2 regions of the Ureibacillus sp. MALMAid1270 genome follow, and region 2 is predicted to be linked to the other one. Evidence: riboswitches for the same ligand, from Rfam matches in the RefSeq annotation. Region 2 holds a riboswitch; the other holds the start of a gene.
The links. A riboswitch is a leader RNA that binds a small molecule or an ion and turns the genes downstream of it on or off. The one in region 2 is predicted to bind FMN.
Positions count from the first base shown of each region.

Region 1: it holds a riboswitch for FMN, as region 2 does, so the genes downstream of both, ACOQFO_RS14235 (ECF transporter S component) here and ribE (riboflavin synthase) in region 2, are expected to answer to the same signal.

Region 1 is NZ_JBMIRP010000095.1:109,132-120,754, forward strand. It holds gene ccsB (c-type cytochrome biogenesis protein CcsB) at 1-3, shown strand, start outside; gene ACOQFO_RS14215 (response regulator transcription factor) at 216-932, shown strand; gene ACOQFO_RS14220 (ATP-binding protein) at 925-2,700, shown strand; gene ACOQFO_RS14225 (RNA polymerase sigma factor SigX) at 2,958-3,497, shown strand; gene ACOQFO_RS14230 (hypothetical protein) at 3,487-4,731, shown strand; FMN riboswitch at 5,140-5,313, shown strand; gene ACOQFO_RS14235 (ECF transporter S component) at 5,581-6,162, shown strand; gene glnA (type I glutamate--ammonia ligase) at 6,552-7,886, shown strand; gene ACOQFO_RS14245 (TlpA family protein disulfide reductase) at 8,074-8,796, shown strand; gene ACOQFO_RS14250 (cupin domain-containing protein) at 8,877-9,194, shown strand; gene fabI (enoyl-ACP reductase FabI) at 9,239-10,015, opposite strand; gene ACOQFO_RS14260 (DUF1129 family protein) at 10,139-10,819, shown strand; gene ACOQFO_RS14265 (ferredoxin) at 11,007-11,255, opposite strand; gene ACOQFO_RS14270 (helix-turn-helix domain-containing protein) at 11,360-11,623, shown strand, end outside.
Region 2 is NZ_JBMIRP010000037.1:61,733-73,355, reverse strand. It holds gene mutY (A/G-specific adenine glycosylase) at 1-992, opposite strand, end outside; gene ACOQFO_RS04595 (metal-dependent hydrolase) at 1,116-2,102, shown strand; gene ACOQFO_RS04590 (YfhJ family protein) at 2,185-2,460, opposite strand; gene ACOQFO_RS04585 (YfhH family protein) at 2,462-2,788, opposite strand; gene recX (recombination regulator RecX) at 2,790-3,590, opposite strand; gene pdaA (delta-lactam-biosynthetic de-N-acetylase) at 3,735-4,535, shown strand; gene ribE (6,7-dimethyl-8-ribityllumazine synthase) at 4,574-5,041, opposite strand; gene ribB (3,4-dihydroxy-2-butanone-4-phosphate synthase) at 5,071-5,685, opposite strand; gene ribE (riboflavin synthase) at 5,700-6,338, opposite strand; FMN riboswitch at 6,645-6,776, opposite strand; gene rlmD (23S rRNA (uracil(1939)-C(5))-methyltransferase RlmD) at 6,983-8,344, shown strand; gene ACOQFO_RS04550 (L-lactate MFS transporter) at 8,796-10,055, shown strand; gene ACOQFO_RS04545 (DUF1648 domain-containing protein) at 10,161-11,267, opposite strand; gene ACOQFO_RS04540 (GntR family transcriptional regulator) at 11,294-11,623, opposite strand, start outside.

The DNA.
Region 1 (11,623 bases), on a different contig from region 2:
TAATATCTTATTTATAGATTGAATAGAAAGTTCTTCTTGTTTTAGGAGAGCTTTCTTTCTATTTAACATTTACATAGATATTATTAATTAAGTAGTATGGCACTATTGAAATAGCATTTAAATACTGACAAAATGACTGTTTCGCTTTATAATCTTTTCATTTTTTTGCATAAATAGTACAATAATAGTAGAGAAGAATGAGAGGGGTAAAACCTATGTCTGAAAATATTTCTATATTAGTCGTAGACGATGAGGATAGAATTCGTCGTTTGTTAAAAATGTATCTAGAGCGAGAAGGATATGAAGTAGATGAAGCTGAAAATGGCGAAGTTGCTCTCTCAAAAGCATTTGAGAAAGAATACAGTTGTATTTTATTAGATATTATGATGCCAGAGAAAGATGGACTTCAAGTCTGTCAGGAACTGCGTGAAAAGAAAGTTACACCAATCATTTTACTAACTGCAAAAGGTGAAGAAGCAAACCGCGTACAAGGATTTGAGCTAGGTGCAGACGATTATATCGTTAAACCATTCAGTCCTCGTGAAGTTGTATTACGTGTTAAAGCAATTCTACGTCGCTCTACAGCATTCTCACCTGTATCAAATACATCTGCTTCAAAGGATTTAGTAGTATTTCCACATTTAACAATTGATCACGATGCACACCGTGTAACTGCAGATGGAACAGAAGTGAACCTTACACCTAAAGAATATGAGTTACTATACTTTTTAGCAAAATCTCCAGACAAAGTATTTGACCGTGAGCAATTACTAAAAGAAGTTTGGCACTATGATTTCTTTGGAGATTTACGTACTGTAGATACTCATGTAAAACGTTTACGTGAAAAACTTAACCGTGTCTCTGAAAATGCTGCAAAAATGATTGTCACTGTTTGGGGCGTTGGCTACAAGTTTGAGGTAGTCAATGACTAGAATATGGAATAGTATCGTCGGGAAGCTATGGGCAACCATATTGCTTCTCGTTTCATTTGTATTGTTCATTTTCACGGTATTAATTTTAGAGTTCTTTGATAACTATCACAAAGAACAAGCAAAGACATCTATTAGTAATACAGCTGCTACAATCGCAAATATAGTCAATAACTACGATGTGGATACTATTTTAGATGATATAATTGATGATTTATTGAATCAAGACACTAATGCTTTTATTGCAACGAATCCTAACGAAGTTACTTCTTCTTTCCAAACAGGATTAAATAAAGAAGAGATTCAGGAGAGCATATTAGAAAATGAGGCATTTAGAAAAGTTTTTGAAACAGACGAGCAAGTGATTAATGAAATGATTCTTCCTTCACAAAAAGAGTCAAACAAACTTGAATCGTATGTTGTGTTAGGTTACCCGTTAAAAAGTGAAACTGAAATGCACGGGGCCATCTTTATTTTCCAAAACCCCGAGTCTATTCACAAGACGACCAACCAAACAACAAAAATTGTCTTTTTATCCGCAGCTATTGCCTTCTTGTTAACAACCTTCTTTGCATTTTTCTTATCCAGTAAAATTACATTGCCTCTCAGAAAAATGCGAGAACATGCTTTTGAATTAGCAAAAGGGAAATTTGATAGTCAGTTACCATCTACTCAGAACGATGAAATTGGTCAACTTGCGGTAGCCTTTAACCAGATGGGGCGTCAGCTAAAACATCACCTTGAAGTAATCAATCAAGAGAAAGAACAATTAGCGAGTATTCTAACTTCTATGACGGATGCGGTAATTACTTTTAATCGAGATCGAACGATTTTAGTAAGCAATCCACCTGCTGAAAAATTACTGCAAAAATGGTATTTGAAGAAAGATGAAAATAACGTCAGTCCGATACCTGCAGAAATTTATCATATGTTAGATCATGTACTCGACTTTGAAGATAAAATAGAAGAAGAATTAGATATTAATGGTTCTAGCTATAGTTTAACAATAAGTCCTCTGAAAAATAACGGGCAGTCTATTCGTGGTGCAGTTGCCGTAATTCGAGATATGACAGAGCAAAAGAAATTAGAAAAATTACGTTCTGATTTTATTGCTAATGTATCTCACGAACTACGTACTCCAATTGCAATGTTACAAGGGTATTCAGAAGCGATTATTGATGATGTAGTTGGAAATGAGGAAGAGCGCAATGAAATGATTCGAATAATTTATGATGAATCACAACGAATGGGTCGTCTCGTATCCGATTTGTTAGACTTAGCGCGGATGGAATCAGGTAATATTACGTTATTTAAAGAAAACATGCCAATTGTTCATGTCATAGAGCGTATTACACAAAAATTTGCTCAAGTTGCAAAAGAAAAGCATGTCCACTTAGAATTTGCTACTGGTCTGTCAGAGGATCTACATGTAAGTTTAGATGAAGACCGTATTGAGCAAGTGTTAACGAACTTAATTGATAATGCAATACGTCATACTCCTGATGGTGGAAGTGTAACGGTTTCACTTGAAGTTGAACTGTCGTATGCTAAAGTGAAAGTATCAGATACAGGTGAAGGGATTCCTCAAGAGGATCTACCATTCGTTTTTGAACGTTTTTATAAGGCAGACAAAGCAAGAACAAGGTCAAAAGGTGGTACAGGTTTAGGTCTAGCCATTGCAAGAAACATCGTAGAAGCGCATAAAGGAAATATTAAGGTTGAAAGTGTTGTCGGTGAAGGTACGACATTTACTTTTTATTTACCATTATAAGGTTATAGTTTACAATAGCAGGGAATGCCTTTTCCCTGCTTTTTATATAAATAAGTAAGGAAGCTAGGCTGACGATTTCGGTGATCGACTTAAGTTCTTAATCGGCTTTTTATCATTGGGTCTTCTACATACCATGATCACACATAAGTGTTTAAATATGGCGAGATGGGAATATGCTTTTTTATAAAAAATTAAACATAAGCCGAAACTTTTAAATGTTTGAAACGACAAATTTAGTAGAATGGGAGTTGTTATGGATGAAAGAATCCATTTTCCATCGTTTATATGATACTTATCATCAAGACGTCTTTCAGTTTCTAATTTATTTAGTGAAAAATCGTTCTGTTGCTGAGGATTTATCACACGAAGTATATGTGAGAGTATTAAAGTCTTATGATCGTTTCGAAGGAAAAAGCTCTGAAAAAACATGGCTTTTTGCCATCGCAAAAAATGTAGCAATCGATTATTTTCGTAAAAATACAGTGAGGGCTGCACGTACGTTCGATGCCTTTGATTGGGAAACAAACCAATTAGTGTCCCCGACAAAATCACCAGAGTCATTCGTCGAGTTAAACGATGAATTGAGAGAATTACTAGAAGCATTAGAAAAATGTACAGGTGACCAAAAAATGGTCGTAATTATGCGCTATCTTCAGGAGCTATCCATTGCAGAAACAGCTGAGATTTTAAATTGGACAGAAGGTAAAGTAAAAACAACACAGCATCGAGCGATTAAACACTTACGGGAAATTTTGACGAAAGAAACTGATAAGGAGGCGAAGTCATATGAGTCATAATCAGTGGGATGATGACAAAATAGAAGAACTACTTTCAACTGTTCCAAAAGTAAAAGATACTCGAACAAAAGATGAAATCCTGCAACGACTAAAAGACGATGGTGTTTTTGATGAAGAGCCTTCAGAAACGAAAGAACCTATAATAACAATCAAGAAAAAGCGTAACAAATGGATTCCTCCTTTCATAACAGTGGCTGCCATTGCTTTAATTGCACTTATGATTCCTTCGCTAATGAACCGGATGAATAGTGGAGGTGAGCAATACTCACTCACTACTACGGAAAAAGCGGAAGATTCAGCTAGTTTGAATGCTATTTCTAGTGAAATGGCGGAAAGTGAATCAGCTCAAGATACGAGGGAATTCGGAATAATGGCTGAGGACTCAGCTTCAAGTTTAAGAACTTCCGTTTATCCTGAAGATTTAGAAGGATACACGGTTTTTCATATAGGTTTAGCCAGTGATCAAGCAGACAGTGTTCCTTTCACGATTTTAATACCGAATGAACAAGTAATGGAAGACTTAGGAAAACCAGACCCAACTGAAGTTGAGCTTTATAACTATTATGCTCCTATTTTAGATGAAGCTGCGATCGGATTCCAAGATTATCATCCATACAAAGGAACGATTTCAGAAGATGGAGATCAGGTGATTCATACACTTCCAGCTGGTCATGGTTACGATATGGCTACTGCTACGATGGGTGTATATACAGGTTCTTTAATTGATACTTTTAAAGCTTATGAGGAAGTAGTATTTTTAAATGAAAATGGAACACCAGTCGAATTTGATCAAGAAGGTGAACCGAGCAAACCGTTGAAGCTACATTCTGAATTCACACAATTTAATTATTTTAAATTTACTCAGGATAATGGGTCAGAATATTTATCTACTAATGGACGAAGATCTTTTACTACTGTTGAAGAAGCTCTTGAAAGTATGAAAGTGGAAGATAATGGTGTTTATCAAACCGTTATTTTGCCAGGAGTAGATTATTCTGTATCTGTAAATGGAAAAACAGTAGTTATTAAGTTTGCATCTGAGCTAGATTTAGAAAGTTTTAATCCTGTCGATGCAATGCAAATGATAGAAGGAATTTTATTAACTGCTGCTAGTTTCGACATGGAAGTAAAATTTGAAAATGTTATTCAATCTAACTGGGGAGGATTTGATTTTACAAATCCGCTACCAACCCCAGTTGGACCAAATAAACTACCATTGTTAATCAATAAATAGCATTGCTGAAATAGAACTCGTGTACTTGAAGGTGCGCGGGTTCCTTTTCATGTTTGTAAAGATGGGAAATAAATACACAAAGCTAGAGGGGGAATTGAAATTTGACCAATAATGGGATGTTAATGGACAATTTGACATTAAATGGGAATTGTAATGTCCATAAACAAGGTGATAATGGACAAAGTGAATGAAAAAGGCAATCGGAATGTCCATAAACAAATCGATAATAACTAAATAAATGAAATCAACCTCATAACTGCTCATTATTACAGAATTAATGTAATTAATAATGCCTCCCTAAAAGTAACCCTAAACCATACCATTCTAAAAGTCTCGAATTCAAACAAGTATCTTTACAGATGCCTATATACGAGCTATAATGAAATCGTAATAAAAAATTAAATATTGATTCATCTTCGGGGCAGGGTGAAATTCCCGATCGGCGGTAATAGAGGTTTACAATTCTGACCATTCACTTGGAGGAATATGTAACATAACTTCTTAAGCCCGCGAGCTTAATTTTGAGCAGGATTTGGTGTGATTCCAAAGCCGACAGTATAGTCTGGATGGGAGAAGATGAAGGTACGGCCGTCTTTCGTTTGCAAAATGAAAGAAAACTGTATGTTTTAGTATTGTTGTATAGTAATAGTACAACCATACTTATTTAAGTGTATCTAAAACTTTATTTAGAACGCTTATTAAACATGCTTTTTTCTCGAATAGACGTTTATTTAACTATACCTATTCTCCCTTATGCTTCCATTGCATAAGGGTTTTTCATTTTAGGAAACGAAACAAAGGCTGTCCTTTCTTCTTGCGAGTTGAATCAGCAAAGAGGAGAGATTCGTAATGCGTCGTCAAAACTTAAAGTTACGATCATACGTAACAATTGGGATGTTAAGCAGTATTGCCTTTTTACTAATGATTATTAAATTCCCACTACCATGGTTCCCAGTGTTTTTACAAATTGATTTTAGTGACGTGCCACCTTTAGTTGCAGCAATCACTATGGGACCTATTGCTGGTATTCTAGTGGAATTCTTTAAAAACTTACTAGACTGGATTTTCTCAGGTGCACCAACAGGAGTGCCAGTAGGACATATGGCAAATTTTGCAACAGGAATTCTATTTATCTTACCTGTTTACTACATCTATCAAAAATTCACTTCCGTAAAAGGGTTAACAGTTGGTTTAATCGTCGGTACAATAACTATGTCGTTAGGAATGAGCATATTAAACTATTTTGCATTTCTTCCTATGTACGCATCATTACTTGGATGGGAATTTAACATGTACGAAACAGTCGTACTAGGAATTTTACCATTCAACGTTATTAAAGGAATTTTGTTAATGTTCGTTGCAATCGTATTATTCCGAACAATGAAAACTTGGATTGAAAATCAACGCTCTCAATATTTAATTCAAAAATAAACCTGAAAAAAATTCATTTATATAAATTAACGGTCGATCCACATATGGATTGGCCTTTTCTATTTGTAAAGAAAAACCGTGATGTTCGTATCAAAAAGTAGAACACTGTTATTGATTTGTGTAAGGATAATTAACATAAACGCTAGACGCGAAGTGAAAAATAGGTAAATATCCCTGTTTAACTCATCGACTTTTGATATAATAAATATCTAAAATTCATATGTTATATTTTATAACATAGTATTGATTACAAACATAACATGTAATAAAATGATGTTAAGTAAGAAAGGAAATGTAACAAATACAAATTTTGATTTATTGTTACATTCAAAAAAACCTTTCTTAATACTTAAATAATTAGTTCATAAATATTAGGGAGAGTGAATTAAATGGGGAAATACACTAAAGAAGATATTAAAAGAATTGTAACGGAAGAAGGAGTTAAATTTATTCGTCTTCAATTTACAGATATTCTTGGTACAATTAAAAATGTTGAAATTCCTTTAAGCCAACTTGATAAAGCTCTTGATAATAAAATGATGTTTGATGGTTCTTCAATTGAAGGTTTTGTTCGTATTGAAGAGTCAGATATGTACTTAAAACCAGATTTAGACACATTTGTAATTTTCCCTTGGACAGCTGAAAAAGGGAAAGTAGCTCGTTTAATCTGTGATGTTACAAATCCTGACGGAACTCCATTTGCTGGGGACCCACGTTCTAATTTAAAACGTGTTCTTAAACAAATGGAAGAGCTAGGATTCACAAGCTTTAACTTAGGGCCAGAACCAGAGTTCTTCTTATTCAAATTAAATGAAAAAGGCGAACCTACGATGGATCTAAATGATGCTGGTGGTTACTTCGACTTAGCTCCAACTGACTTAGGTGAAAACTGCCGTCGTGATATCGTTTTAGAGCTTGAAGAAATGGGCTTTGAAATTGAAGCTTCACACCACGAAGTAGCGCCAGGTCAACACGAGATTGACTTTAAATACGCTAATGCAGTAGATGCGTGTGATAATATCCAAACGTTTAAACTAGTAGTAAAAACAATTGCACGTAAACATGGTTTACATGCTACATTCATGCCAAAACCATTATTCGGAGTAAATGGATCTGGTATGCATGCTAACTTATCATTATTCAGTGGCGATAAAAACGTATTCTTTGATGAAAGTGCCCCATTACAATTATCTGAAACAGCTCGTCAATTCATGGCAGGTATTATGAAACATGCTCGTGGATTTACAGCTGTAACAAATCCATTAGTTAACTCTTACAAACGTTTAGTACCTGGTTATGAAGCACCATGTTATATCGCTTGGTCAGCTCGCAACCGTTCGCCATTAATCCGAATTCCAGCTTCTCGTGGATTATCAACTCGTATTGAATTACGTTCAGTGGATCCATCAGCGAATCCATATTTAGCAATGGCAGTTCTTTTAGAAGCAGGTCTTGACGGTATTCGAAATGGCTTAACTCCACCTGAAGCTGTTGATCGCAATATCTACATTATGAGCCCAGCAGAATTAAAAGAAAATGGAATTGAAAGTTTACCAGGTTCATTAGCTGAAGCACTTGTGGAATTAGAAAATGATGAAGTGATTAAAGCTGCTTTAGGTGAACATATCTACGAAAACTTTAAAGAAGCAAAAGAAATTGAATTCGATCAATTCCGTATTACAGTTCACCCATGGGAACGTGAACAATACATGCAAATGTATTAATAGTTTGTTTAAAGATGCTAGGGTTTAACTCTAGCATTTTTTTATAGATTGATATATTCAAAGGGTTGTCTTGAAAGTTAAAACTCAAGGCAATCTTTTTCTATTTGTATTTTCATGATGAAAAAATTAAAACATATATTGATAAAGATTGAATAATAGTTTTCGCTAAGTTAAAGGGGTGAATGGTGTGCGGAAAAATTGGTTGAGTTACTCCATATTGGTGGTTATTGTTTGTGTCATTGTATGGACAATCTATTCGAATTTATTTCAATCAAAACTTACAATCGATAAATCTATGCCTATAGGAAGTTATGATATTGAGCTTGCGGAACCTGACGAAACTGAAATAGATGAAGGGGACGAATCCGAGGAAGTAGTAAGCGATAAACATGAGGAAGCTGAACATGATCATGAAGATTCTATATTAGATACACACTCAGAAAACGAAAACCACGACCACTCCCATGATATAAATACAACAGAAGTAGTGGATGTATCAAACCCGGCACCACAATTTGTTACAAAGACATTAGATGGTAAGCAAGTTCAACTTTCAGATTACTTAGGTAAAAAAGTGATATTAAACTTTTGGACAACTTGGTGTCCTCCATGCCAAGAAGAAGTTCCGGAGTTACAAAAGTTTTACGAGACATCAGCCTCACAACATGATGTCGTATTGTTAGGATTAAATATTACCTATGATGATCTTGGAATAGATGTTATCCATGATTTTCGAGAATATTACGGAATCACATATCCCATTTTGTTAGATGAGACACGTGAAATTACAGATAGTTATGAAATATTAACAATTCCAACAACCTATATCATTGATGAAAATGGAAACCTCGAAAAGCAAATCATAGGTCCACTTACAAGTGAAATGTTAGACGAAATATTAGAAGATTAATAGAGAAACATAGGAGTCATCTCCTGATAACCTGATATAGGTTGCGGTATACTATATGTAGCGAGATGGAGGTTGAAAATATGGAGATTATTGAAACACCCTATATCCTTGGTGAGAAGAATAAAAAAGCTGGAAAAGTTTTTACGCAAGATCAATTTGATGTAATGAATATACAGTTAAAAACAGGGGAAGAGATACCTGCCCATCATTCGGATCGTGATGTGATTATTATTGTTAGAAATGGAATTGTAGCTTTCACTGTAGAAGAAAAAACTGTGGAGTTAACAAATGAGCAACTTTTATATATAAAACCATTTGAAAAACATAGTATAGTTGCTAAAGAAGATGCGGATATTATTGTAATGAAAATAAAAAATGAATCACTGAATGATCAATAGATACAATAAATAAAGCACCTTACGAATTGTAAGGTGCTCATATTTTATCCCATAATATTGTATCCAGAGTCTACATAAATAACTTCTCCAGTTACACCGCTTGAAAGGTTACTTAACATAACCATTGTCATGTTCGCAACTTCTTCAGATGTTACATTCCGTTTTAATGGAGATTTTTCTTCAATTTGATGTAAGATTGTATTGAAGCTTGGAACACCTTTTGCTGCTAAAGTACGAATTGCTCCAGCTGAAATTGCGTTTACACGAATTCCTTCAGCACCTAAATCGTAAGCTAAATAACGTGTTGAAGCTTCAAGTGCAGCTTTCGCAACACCCATTACGTTATAACCGTCTAGCACTCGTTCAGCACCTAAATATGTCATCGTTACGATTGATCCGCCTTCTGTCATATAAGGACGAGCAGCTTTTGCAACAGCAATTAAAGAATAAGCGCTTGTATCTTGCGCAAATGCATAACCATCACGAGTTGTTTCAACGAAACGATTGTGTAAATCTTCAGCATTAGCAAATGCAACAGAGTGAACTAAACCATGAATAACTCCGTATTTTTCACCAATTTCAGTGAATGCTTTTGCAATACTTTCATCGCTGTTTACATCACATTCTACAACGTCTGTATTATAATCTGTGTAATTTGCTAACACTTTTTCAATTTTACCTTTTGAACGTTCCTTACGATAAGTAAAAATAACGTTTGCTCCAACTTCAAGAAGACTTTTTGCAACTCCCCAAGCAATGCTTCGTTCGTTTGCAACTCCCATTACGACTATGTTTTTATCTTTTAATTGTAAAACGTCCATTTAATTCGGCCCCTTTATCAACAAAGTAATATCAGTTATTAGTACCAACTACTAAAAAGAATTTTAACAGTAAATCCTGTAAATATCAATACAATAATAGTATCTTAATAATAGAGGTGAGGAATGATGAAGTTAACGGTTAAACAGTTAATTGAACAAAATAACGAAAAACGAAAATTGTTAACGTCAGAAAATGTAGCTTATTATGATGATTTACTTGTTTATATAAGAATGAATAAATTCAAGGATGAGAGGGCAACTGAGATTGTATTACTCAATTTATTAGATGAAATATTGGAGGCGCAAAAGGAAGGAAAGTGTGCAAAAGAACTTTTTGGCACATCTCCAAAGGGATATGCTGATAAAATCATTGAATCACTACCAAAAGAAAGTAAGAGAAGTATTATTGAATTTGGTCTAGAGATCTTATTTACGTTATTTGGTTGGTATCTAGTTGTTTGGGGAATTTGGCCGATGATCAATCAAGAAAATCAAACGGTTTACATAGGATCTCTAACTGTTTCGGCGTTATTATTAATAGCTAGCTTACTATTATTAGTCTTATTAGTTTTTAAAGTAATAAAAAATCAAGCATTTTCTGATCAAAAGAAAAAGACAACGGCTACTTGGGTTTTAGGGTTACTAATTGGAATTCTGTTTGTAGTTGGAATCATGAGTAATTTCTTGCTTCAACCTTTTGGCCCTGCTATGAAAATGACATATTACACTCCGTTCGGACTAGGGTGTTTTTTATTACTAGCAAGTTACGTGTTGAAGAAATCGCGTGAAAACAGAGTTGAGTAGTAGAGGTTAATGATATGGTGGGTTTCGTGACAAAAGGTTTCGGTGTTGCTCTTGGGTTTCACGAAAAGGGGATTTGCGTGACATAAAATACCAGGATTACCCAAAAACGTCACGAAACCACTATCAAATATGAAAACGCTCGGTAATCTAAGCAAATAAAAAAGGACATGTCTACCATGTCCTACAATTATTCAAACTTTAATGGGTCTCCATCAAATGACTCGTCTGCAACTTTAATAGAATCTGTTGGACAGCCTTCAAATGCATCTTGCATATCTTCTAGTAGATCCTCTGGAACTTCTGTAGTCCCCATGTTATCATCTAAAATAACGAAGGCAATACCTTCATCGTCATAATCATAAATATCAGGGGCAGCTGCACCGCAAGCGCCACAAGCTATACATGTATCTTTATCTACAATTGTAAATTTTGGCATCTCTTTCTCTCCTTTTTACGCTAGCTACAAATGAGCTTCTTTATCATTCTAAAACGGTTTTATTGACTTTTCAACATAATACTACAATTTTGGAGGGTATGTTTTTGATATTTCAAACTTTAGTCTTAAATTTACTCCGCCTATTTAATGGAGAACGGACCGTTTCAGCTGCCTACCATTTGTTACGTGGGAAGCGTTCAGGACAAACCATTCAAGACGTTGGAATCTTTCATTTGCATGATTATTTTGGTATTCTACCAAAACTTCATAGAAAACAATTTGATGATCAAATTCAACAATTGTGTGAACTTCAATACATAACCATTTTACCTGATAATGGCTACGAGATCACTGAACCAGGATTTCGA
Region 2 (11,623 bases):
AAACCTGTTTTTTCTCTTTGGGTATCTACATTTGATACTTCCACTATGTAACAATCCATTTCCCAAACTAAATGTGAAAAGACATGTTTGAATGATAGTAATGGATCTTCCACTGCACTTACCAACTTCAGATGATAATCTTGCTCTAAGGTCGCACTTGTATTTAGTACAGTATCCTTATCATTTCTTTCTACCATCGGAAATTGCCACATACTTGCTAGCAATCCTTCTTCGTGGCGTTTTTCTAACAGATATTTTCCATCTTGATCTTTCGCCACGAACACATTAAATTTCACTCTTTTTGTTTTCGTTTTTTTAGACTTTATAGGCAATTCATCTGGATTCCCTTCTTGGAAAGCCATACAATATTCTCTGACTGGACAAAGTAAACATTTTGGAGAAGTTGGTGTACAAATTTGTGCACCTAAATCCATTAACCCTTGATTAAATGCTCCCGGATCTTTTTGATCAATTAATTCAGTAACTGCTTCTTCAAAGATTTTTTTCGTTTTTGGCAAAGCAATATCTTCTTTAATAAGAAGCACACGACTTAGAACTCGCATTACATTACCATCTACTGCATGTTCCGGCTTATTAAAAGCAATACTTAATATGGCTCCTGCAGTATATGGTCCAATACCTTTTAGTTTTGAAAGATCATGACGATTACTAGGTACCTGACTATCATATTTTTCAACAACTTCTCTAACGCCTGATTGTAAATTTCGAACGCGCGAGTAATAGCCTAAGCCTTCCCACATTTTTAATAATTCATCTTGCTCGGCATATGCTAGGGAGTTTAGATTTGGATATTTTTCTAAAAACCGATTGTAATAAGGTATAACTGTATCTACACGAGTTTGCTGAAGCATTACTTCAGAAACCCATATTTTATAAGGGTCATTAGTACGTCTCCATGGAAGATCACGTTTTTCTTGATGGTACCATTCTACAAGGTTTGAAGAAAATTCATTTTTATAAGGATATTTCACGACTTCCTCCTTGAACAGATTTAATTTTTCGTAATTAGGGTATAATATTGATGAAGATAATTGGAAAACTATCCAAATTATCGTAAGCATTCACATAATCTCCGACTCAAGGAGTTGATGAAAATGGATTCTGGCACACATTTAGTTATGGGTGTTGCTTTAGGTGGACTTGCGCTTGTCGACCCAGTAGTAGCTCAAAATTCAATTACATTTGGTGCTGTTATGGCAGGTACAATTATAGGTTCACAAGCTCCCGATGTCGATACCGTTTTAAAACTTAGAAATAATGCAGTTTATATACGACATCATCGAGGTATTACGCATTCCATTCCAGCGGTTATTCTTTGGCCACTAGCAATCACAGGTTTTATCTCTCTTATCGCAGATGGGGCAAATATCTTCCATTTATGGCTTTGGACATTTCTTGCCGTGTTCCTTCATGTATTCGTAGATATTTTTAATGCGTATGGAACACAAGCATTAAGACCATTTTCAAAAAAATGGGTAGCTCTAGGTGTTATCAATACGTTTGATCCAATTATTTTTGGCTTGCACTGTATCGGAATCCTTTTGTGGAGTTTTGGTGCAAATCCAGTTTTAATATTCGGAATCATGTATGCCATTATTGTTATCTATTATATATTAAGATTTGCCGTACAAGCTGCGGTTAAAAATGCCGTTAGTAACACAATACAAGATGAGGATTGTGTTATTGTTGCACCAACAATGCGATTCTTTTACTGGCGAGTGGCAGCTAAATCGAAAACCCATTACTATGTCGGACGAGCATATGGGCGTACAGTTAATATCCATGACAAAATAGAAATTCGTCCCATTCCTAAAACTCCATTGGTAGATAAAGCATTAAGTGATACAAACTTAGCTGCTTTTGTTTCTTTCTCACCATTGTATAATTGGGAAATTTCAGAATTGCCGAGTGGATTAACAGAAGTTAGATTGATCGATTTAAGATATCGCAGTAATGATCGTTATCCTTTTGTCGCTGTAGCACATTTAGATGAGGATTTAAATATTGTCACATCCTATACAGGTTGGATTTTCAGTGAAGATAAGCTTCAAAGGAAATTACAAATTGGTTCAAGTCAATAATCTCAATCTCCATGCATGTTTAATAAAATAAATTAAAACACAAGAATGCGTGATTCTTGTGTTTTTTATATTTGTTCAATATTTAGTTCAATGAATCATCGCTTTCATCCAGTAAATGTGCGTACTTTGGATTTTTACCAGCAAACTCGTGAATCTTTTCTCCGTAACTTTCGATCCATTGGCGAATGATTCTTTGAGTATACTCTGCACCACGATAGGCATACCCAGCTTTTGCGTATGTCGTCTCAAAATCACTCCATAACAATTCAATCCACGTTCGCGCTTTTCCTACAGATAAGTTAGGGTTTTTCTCTAATAATTCACTCGTTAACTTTTCAATAATTGCATTTGCGTCCATTTTATTTACCTGCTTTCACTGGTAATAATAATGAAATTGGAAGGGCTTCTTCAAATTGTTCTCCACCAAGACGATAACCCCAAGCAAAACGTCCTTTTAAATATTCCACTTTAAAATACTCACCTGGAGAACCGTCTAAACGGTAAATTTCACCCTTTTCAATAGTACTAGGATCGATTAAATAAGCCGCTGCCATTACAGCTTTTCTTTCATATACAGCAAACTCATTTAAAATACCTAACTGTTCTGCTTTTCTTGCTTTTTCTCTTAGGCTTGCAATTTCGTTGCGCAGCTCTTGTTCTGTCATTTGTGCATAACTTTTTTCCATACTATTCGCTCTCCTTTTCTTCTATAAAACGATCAATTACATCTATCGGAAAACCTTTTTGATATAAGGCCTGTTTAACTTTCAAACGTAGTTCATTACCGGTGAATTTCGAAGAATATTTATTCCAAATTTTCTCACCTTGTAGTCCTACAATTTGTTCCCAATCATCATCTTCTCGTTCAAGGTCAATATGGTCAAGTATTTCATTAATAATTTCAAAAGAATAGCCTTTTCTAGATAAAAACTCTTGAATCTTCTGTTTAACCTGCATCGGCGTTTTTTTCGAATTTGCCTTAGCAGTTTTCTCCGCTAAACTTTTTGCAAGTTTAAGTTGTTCATCGTATGTAAAGGTATTTAATACTTTTTCTTGAGTTTCTTTATCGATTCCTTTTTTGATCAGATCCTGTTTAATCGCTTTTGGTCCTTTTTTCGCCGTTTTCTTTTTCGTTTCAAGCAGAGCTTTGGAATAAGTTTCGTCATTTAGAAAACCTAGTTTTTCAAGTTTTCGGATTGCTTCTAATATAACCGCTTCTCCAAATCCCGCATCCAACAAATTCTTTCTCACTTCATATTCGCTTCGCATTTGATAGCTTAAAAAATTTAACCCCCGATTGAATGCTTTGGCGATTTCATCTTCATAAGTAATTTCATCTATATCAAATTGTTCGAGTATTTTCCCTTTGGTTAATCCAAACTTAATGAGAGTCGATTCATCAACTGCAAAGGCATACTTCTCATTTAAATAAATATTGTATCGTTGGTCATTATTTTTTTGGCGAGTGATTTTTGAAATAACTTGCATACAAACACTCCTTTAACTATTAGTATACATCGTTTTTGCTAATGTTTCATTTCGATAAACTTATGGCACTTTTTCCAAATTATTAGTTACTGCATAATGGAAGTCATTTTGCACAATCTAATATTGAAAAAGGAGGCTTTATTTATGCGGAAACATCATACTCTCGGTTCATTTCTGGTAGCATTAATCCTATTAGTCGCATTCTCTCTAAATCCAATAGACGCTTTAGCCAAGTCATATAGCTGGGGATTTACAAAATCTAAAAACGGTCAACCAGTGGATGTTGGCCATGAACTAGAGTCAGTATTAAAAAAATACGATGCCATATATAAAGGGAAACCTGATAAAAAGGTCATTTATTTAACTTTTGATAATGGATTTGAAAATGGTTATACAGAAAGCATTTTAGATACACTAAAAAAAGAAAAAGTACCTGCAGCTTTCTTTTTAACTGGGCATTATGTTAAAAGTGCAACAGACTTGGTAAAAAGGATGGTCAATGAAGGTCATATCATCGGAAATCACTCGTATGGTCATCCTAATATGGCCAATTTATCTGAAGAAAAGATGGTAGAAGAATGGCAAAAATTCGACGAAGTATTGAAGCAATTAACCGGTGTCGAGCGTACCTACTATGCACGCCCTCCTGAAGGGGTGTTTAGTGAAAAAGTGTTAGAAGTGGGCAATAAACACGGATATCGCCATATATTCTGGTCTATCGCTTTCGTGGACTGGGACCGTAACTCTACAAAAGGTGGAGATTATGCTTATAACGAACTTATGAAGCAATTACATCCCGGGGCAATTATTCTAATGCACACTGTGGCGAAGCATAATGCGGAAGGACTTCCAAGGTTTATCGAAGAAGCGAAGAAGCAAGGGTATACATTTGAATCATTAGATAATTTAGTACTCGATAATGCTTTAGAAACAAAAAAACAATAAAGTGAAGGGACCTTATTTTTCACAAGGTCCCTTTCGTATTACTTAAACATTTTATTTAAATTAGCCATTTCAATTGCTGATACCGCAGAATCATAACCTTTATTACCCGCTTTAGTTCCAGCACGTTCAATTGCTTGTTCAATATTTTCTGTTGTAACAAGTCCAAAAATAACTGGAACGTTTGTATCTAATGCAATTTTCGCTATACCTTTAGCTGCTTCATTATTCACATAATCGTAATGGCTCGTCGCTCCACGAATAACAGTTCCTAATGCAATAACAGCATCGTAATTCCCTGTTTCAACCATTTGTTTTGCTATAAACGGAAGTTCAAATGCACCTGGAACCCATGCAACATCTATATTTTCTTCACTTACTCCATGTCTTTTTAAACCATCTATTGCACCAGAAAGTAATTTTGATGTGATAAATTCATTAAAACGTCCTACAACAATTCCAATTTTTAAATCAGTTCCAATTAATTGTGCTTCAAATATTTTACCCATTTTAGTTTCCTCTTTTCATTAAAGTTAATTTATACTAATTTTTCATTTTTTAATTGATATTGAACTAAATCTTCGATTGAAATGATTTTTAAGTCATGTTCCTTCGCATAGTCTAATAGTCCATCCAGACGTAACATTGTGCCATCATCAGCCATAATTTCACAAATTACTCCTGCCGGAAAACTTCCACATGCAATAGCTAAATCAACAGCAGCTTCTGTGTGTCCTTGTCTTTCTAGTACTCCATTTGTTTTTGCTATTAGCGGAAACACATGACCCGGTCTACGAAAATGTTCAGGTTTCGCATTTGGATTCATCAATTGTTGAATAGTAAACGAACGCTCATATGCACTAATACCTGTTGTCGTTTCAATATGATCTATGCTTACAGTAAATGCAGTTTGGTGATTATCTGTATTATCTTCAACCATTGGATTAAACTGAAGTTTTTCAGCTAATTCTTCTGTAATTGGAGTACATATAAGACCACGGCCGTAAGTTGCCATGAAGTTAATATTTTCAGGTGTTGCATATTCTGCAAGTATTACTAAATCACCTTCGTTTTCACGGTTTTCATCATCTACAACGATAATTGATTTTCCTTTTTTTAAATCTATTAATGCTTCGTCTATAGTATTTAACATTATCTCGACCACCTTCAGAATCCATTTTGTCTTAAAAAATCTAGCGTTATAGTCGATTTTTCTTCTCTATTTAGTAAATGGTGTTTTACATATTTTCCAAGTAAATCTGTTTCAATATTTACTTGATCACCAACTTTTTTCATCCCTAAAATTGTCTCAGCATGAGTATGCGGAATAAGCGAAATTGTAACGCTATGCTCTGTAACGTCAAATATTGTTAAACTTGTCCCATCAATTGTGATAGAACCTCTTGGTATACAATTATTGGCAATTTCCTTATCAACATCTATTTCGATATAAACCGCATTGGAAACCGGTTTAATACTACGAATTGTTCCTGAACCATCAACATGGCCAGAAACGAAATGCCCTCCAAAACGACCATTTGCAGACATCGCTCGTTCTAAATTGACACGATCACCAATTTTGAGTTGATGAATATTGGTTGCTTTAACTGTCTCTGGCATAACATCAACTGTCATGTTATCGCTTTGCAAATTTGTAATCGTTAGACAAACACCATTAACCGAAATACTATCTCCTAAGTGGGCATCCGTTAAGATTTTGGGACAATGTACTGTAAGTTCCATGCTTGTTGAATCTTTTTTAATTGCTGTTACTTTTCCTATTTCTTCAATAATCCCCGTAAACATAACTTCACCTCTACTTAAATTTTAATAAATTTGGTCTTCTAACGATTTAACAACAAATCTAGCTATTCTCCCTATTACTTATTTTTATAAGGCTAGAAATAAATAAAAAAACCACTTAAGCAATTTAGCCTAAGAGGTTTGGGAGTATTTTTTCTGCGCATGACTAAAAAGCTCTTTTGAAATACATTCAAAAAGAGTTTTAGAATAAACAAAATCCCACTTACAAAATAAGTGGGAGTGTCTGATTCATGCAAAAATGCAATAAGAAATTAAACCATTAATAAATGATTAATAGCTTTTTACATTTACATCCTTCTCCCATCCAGACTTTAACTGTCGGCTTTGGACTTGCACCAAATCCTGCTCGAAAAGAGCTCACGGGCTTAGAATTGCTTCATCACCGTCGATTGGGAATTTCACCCGACCCCGAAGGACAATAATATTCGATTAGTTTTAGAATATCACGAATTCAAGGTAATTGCGAGTAAAATTTTCTAAATAAAGTATCGTCTAATATAAGAAACATTATCCATCCTAGTATTAACAATAATCTTCACTTGCAATACTTTCATGCTTCGATATAAAGTAGTATAAGTTGAATTGAAGTACTAAGGACGTGAAAGCTCTTGAGCGAAAAAGTAATGATGGAAGTTGGTCAAAAATTTCCTTTAACAATAAAAAGATTAGGTATTAATGGCGAAGGTGTAGGCTTTTTCAAACGAAACGTAGTGTTTGTAAAAGGTGCTCTTCCAGGGGAAGTTGTAACTGTGAAAGTTACGAACGTACAAAAAAGCTTTGCGGAAGCAGAAGTTTTAAACATACGAACTACATCACCATATCGACAAGAACCAAGTTGCCCAGTATATGCAGAATGTGGAGGCTGTCAACTTCAGCACTTAACATATGAAGGTCAATTAAAAGAAAAACGCGACATGGTCGTTCAATCTCTTGAAAAGTATGTAAAGCAAATCGCAGATTCACTTGATGTTCGACCTACAATTGGTATGGATGACCCTTGGCACTATAGAAATAAAAGCTCCTTCCAAGTACGAAAAGAAGGAAAACGAGTATATGCCGGCCTATATGCAGAAGGAACAAATAAATTATTAAATATTAACGAGTGTGCAGTTCAACACCCGCTTACTTCAAAAATTACAGTTGGAACGCGCAAAATCTTGCAAAAATTAAACATCTCCATCTATGATGGAAAATCTTTAAATGGATTAGTTCGAACAATTGTCGTACGAACAGGTATCTCAACAGGTGAAACTCAAGTTTGTCTTGTGACAACTAGAAAAGAACTACCTCACAAAGAGGAACTCATTGAGAGAATGTTAAAAATTGACCCAAGCATCGTGTCAATTACACAAAATGTAAACCGAGAAAAAACATCGCTCATTTTTGGTGATGAAACTATTACTTTATATGGGAAAGAAACAATTCATGAAAAACTAGGGGAGCTTGCATTTGATCTTTCTTCAAGAGCATTCTTCCAGCTAAACCCTGAACAAACAGTCCATTTATATGATGAAATAAAAAAAGCAGCAGAGTTAACAGGGAAAGAAACCGTTGTTGATGCTTATTGTGGTGTGGGAACAATCGGTTTATGGTTAGCAAAAGATGCAAAAGAAGTACGAGGAATGGACGTTGTTCCGGAAAGTATTATCGATGCGAAAAAGAATGCCCGTAATCACGGGTTTACACACGCTAAATACTACACAGGGACTGCAGAAGAATGGCTTGAAAAATGGCGTCGCGAAGGGTTTATTCCAGATGTCATCACAGTCGATCCACCGCGCACAGGTCTTGCTCCAAGCTTTATCAAGACTGTGTTAAAAATTAAACCAAAACGTTTTGTCTATACATCTTGTAACCCATCCACATTTGCGAAGGATTTAAGTGAACTCTCGAAACTTTATAAAATTGACTATATTCAACCTGTCGATATGTTCCCTCAAACAGCAAGAGTGGAGATTGTTGCTAAATTGACGTTGAAAAATAAATAATCTATTTCTATAGGTGCTTAAACTAGAACTACTGTTTAAGCACCATTTTTCATTTATCGATTGTATAATTATACATCAAATGAATAATAATAGAATACTATTCTAAAACTGATTTCTCTAGATCATATTGAATTGCTATGAAACAATCTTAAAAAATACATTATATTTTGCTTAATGCTGAAAATTTCTGTCTCATTCCATTTTACAACTGTACTAATCATTTCCATAACAAAGAAACCCCTTTATTCATTAGGTTTCATTAAATTTTATTAACTCTGTTGTAATACAGAAAACTACATTTTTTCTCTTTTAACCTACAGAAATTCTATTTAAAGAAAATATTTTTCTATTTTTTCTATTGCAAAATGTTTTTATAAAATGTTATCTTTTATATCAAGAATTATTCGCGAAAAATTCAAATGTTAGAAAATGAAGGGTTGAAAGAGAAATTATGAATAAAAATAGATGGTTAATTGCACTTTCAGCTATTGCTATACATCTGTCGATAGGTGGTGCATATGCATATAGCGTTTATAAAAATCCAATTACAGAGCAAATGGGATGGAGTACTACAAACGTTACCATTGCTTTTACCATTATGATGGGATTAGCTGGATTTGCTGCTGCATTATTTGGTAATTTAGTAGAGAAAATGGGTCCACGTAAATCCGCAATTGTAGCAGCTCTATTATTTGGAGCTGGACAAGCTGGTGCTGGTGTAGCCATCGTTACAGATTCTGTAGTTCTTTATTGGTTAACATATGGGGTGTTAAGTGGCTTAGGTATGGGTATTGGTTATATAGCACCAGTATCAACGTTAGTTAAATGGTTCCCAGATCGTAGAGGATTGGCTACTGGTATGGCCGTTCTTGGTTTCGGATCTGGTGCGTTAATTACTGCTCCTGTTGCAACTTATTTAATGGGACAAGTTGGCATTTCAAATACTTATTTCATTTTAGGAATTAGTTATTTAATTTTAATGATGCTTGGTGCTCTATATATTGCACCACCAGTTGGAAACCCGTTAGTTGATAAGTACGGTGGATCAACTGCAGGTATTCAACCAATTGCACAACTATCTGCTAGAGAAGCAGTAAAAACAAAACATTTCTGGATGCTTTGGTCTATGCACTTAGTAAATGTTACAGCAGGTATTATGATGATCTCTGTAGCTTCACCAATGGCTCAGGAAATTGTAGGATTATCCGTTGCAGGAGCTGCAACAATGGTTGGTTTAATGGGATTATTTAATGGAGGCGGTCGTTTATTATGGGCTGCTGCTTCAGACTATATTGGTCGCCATAATGTGTTTGTTATTTTCTTTGTCATTCAATTAATTACTTTCGTTACACTTCCATTTACAACGAACGTAATTCTATTCCAATTATTCATCTTCCTTGTAGTAAGTTGTTACGGCGGTGGATTCTCTAACCTTCCTGCGTTTGCAAGTGACTTATTCGGTACTAAACAGCTAGGGGTTATTCACGGGTATTTATTAACTACTTGGTCATTGGGTGGAATTTTTGGTCCAATTATTGTAACGACAATTCGAAATGCAACAAACAGTTATATTCCTGTTTTTTACTTATTCTCATTATTAATCGGAATTTCATTATGTATTTCATTATGGATTCGTTTCGATCTGAAAAAATTAAAGAAACAACAAAAAGAGAAAGATCTTCAAATTGGAGATGTTTCAACAATTTCATAAAAAATATAGAACGCCCTATCTTGTTATTACTCTAACAAGTAGGGCGTTTTTTTAATAGATTTATGGAAGAGAAATATGCTTAAACATACGTGGAAGTAAATTGAACTAGTTTAAGAAAATCGAAACAAATAAAATTATTAACACTGGAAGTATCACAATAAGGTAGCCGATTGGGTTGGCAAAATTTAATGTGTAGCCGACACCAAATCGTTTCTCAACAAAAATTGAAGGATCATTTTTATTGAAATACCATAGACCACCTTTCCAGTATTTGTCTTCATCTATATCTGTAATATTTCCTTCGATTACAGGGTCAATTTGTTTATCTGAGCGACCAACTTTAATAGCAAAAGTAATTGTAGAGATTAAGATGATAGCTAGAATAACAAATGGAATGATTAACAGTAAAGGTGATCCATCAAATATATTCGGGTGAATCGTTGTTAGTTGGAAAAACGTAAAAAGAATTGTAATTGCAAGAGATACTAAAATCATTAACCAACTAGAATATTTCCTCATACCAAGTTGACGCTTTCTAGAAGCCAATGCATTCGTTACACTTAGCTTAATACCTGATTTTTTCGTAGCAATATGAATGCCTAAAAACATAATTTGCATTAACAGTAAAAATCCAGGCATTTGTACGGCAGTAAACGGAGTTTTCTTCGTAAAGGCATCCGGTTCTCCAGTTGGTCCCCAATGAGTAGGGATGTTTTCAGGCAGTAATTCATAATTCATCACTGTATAAATAATTAACCCTATTGTAATGACCATTGGAAATAGATAGATGTACCAAGGTAGCATTTCATCCTGTGAGCGAATAGAAAGGTCTGTCACTTTTACTTGCTTCAAATTCTCTATCCATTTACTCTTTTGCTTTAATTGTTTTATTTTTCCATGATAATAAAAATAGAACGACATACTTAGTAATATTATGGCGAATTCAATAAATACGCCTACCATAATGATTTGATCTTCACTTAATTGATTATTTAATGCCCAGAAAAGGTAGCAAGCTAGAATGACCATTCCGATGATGAAAGTAATGAAAGCATACTGTTTCTTATATTGAATTAGTTTTTTCTCTTTTATATATTGTTCTGGAATTGTCACCCCAAACACTACAGTTCTTTTAACCAAGAATGGTATAACAGTTTGCACAATTGTTAGGAAAAAGATAATTGCGATACTTAAACCTAATGAAAACGACATAGAAAGTCCCCTCCCTCTATAAAAATTTACTTATTGTTATCTAATTCGGTAATAATGGATTTTACCAATTGTTGTATATTTGCTTCATTCATACCAAAAACAATTGCCTCCGCAACATATGGACGCATTTCATCTTTCAACTTTTGATAAGTTGTATCATCGTACCCTTCTTGTTTAATAATCACCGCACCTGATTTAGGGACAATTTGGATTATGCCCTTCTTCTCAAGCTCGTGGTAGCTTTTATTGACAGTGTGCATATTCACACCAAGATCTGCAGCGAATGATCTAACAGAAGGTAGTGAATCACCCGGTTTAATAGTTCCTCGTGCGATCCCTTCAATAATTTGATTTGT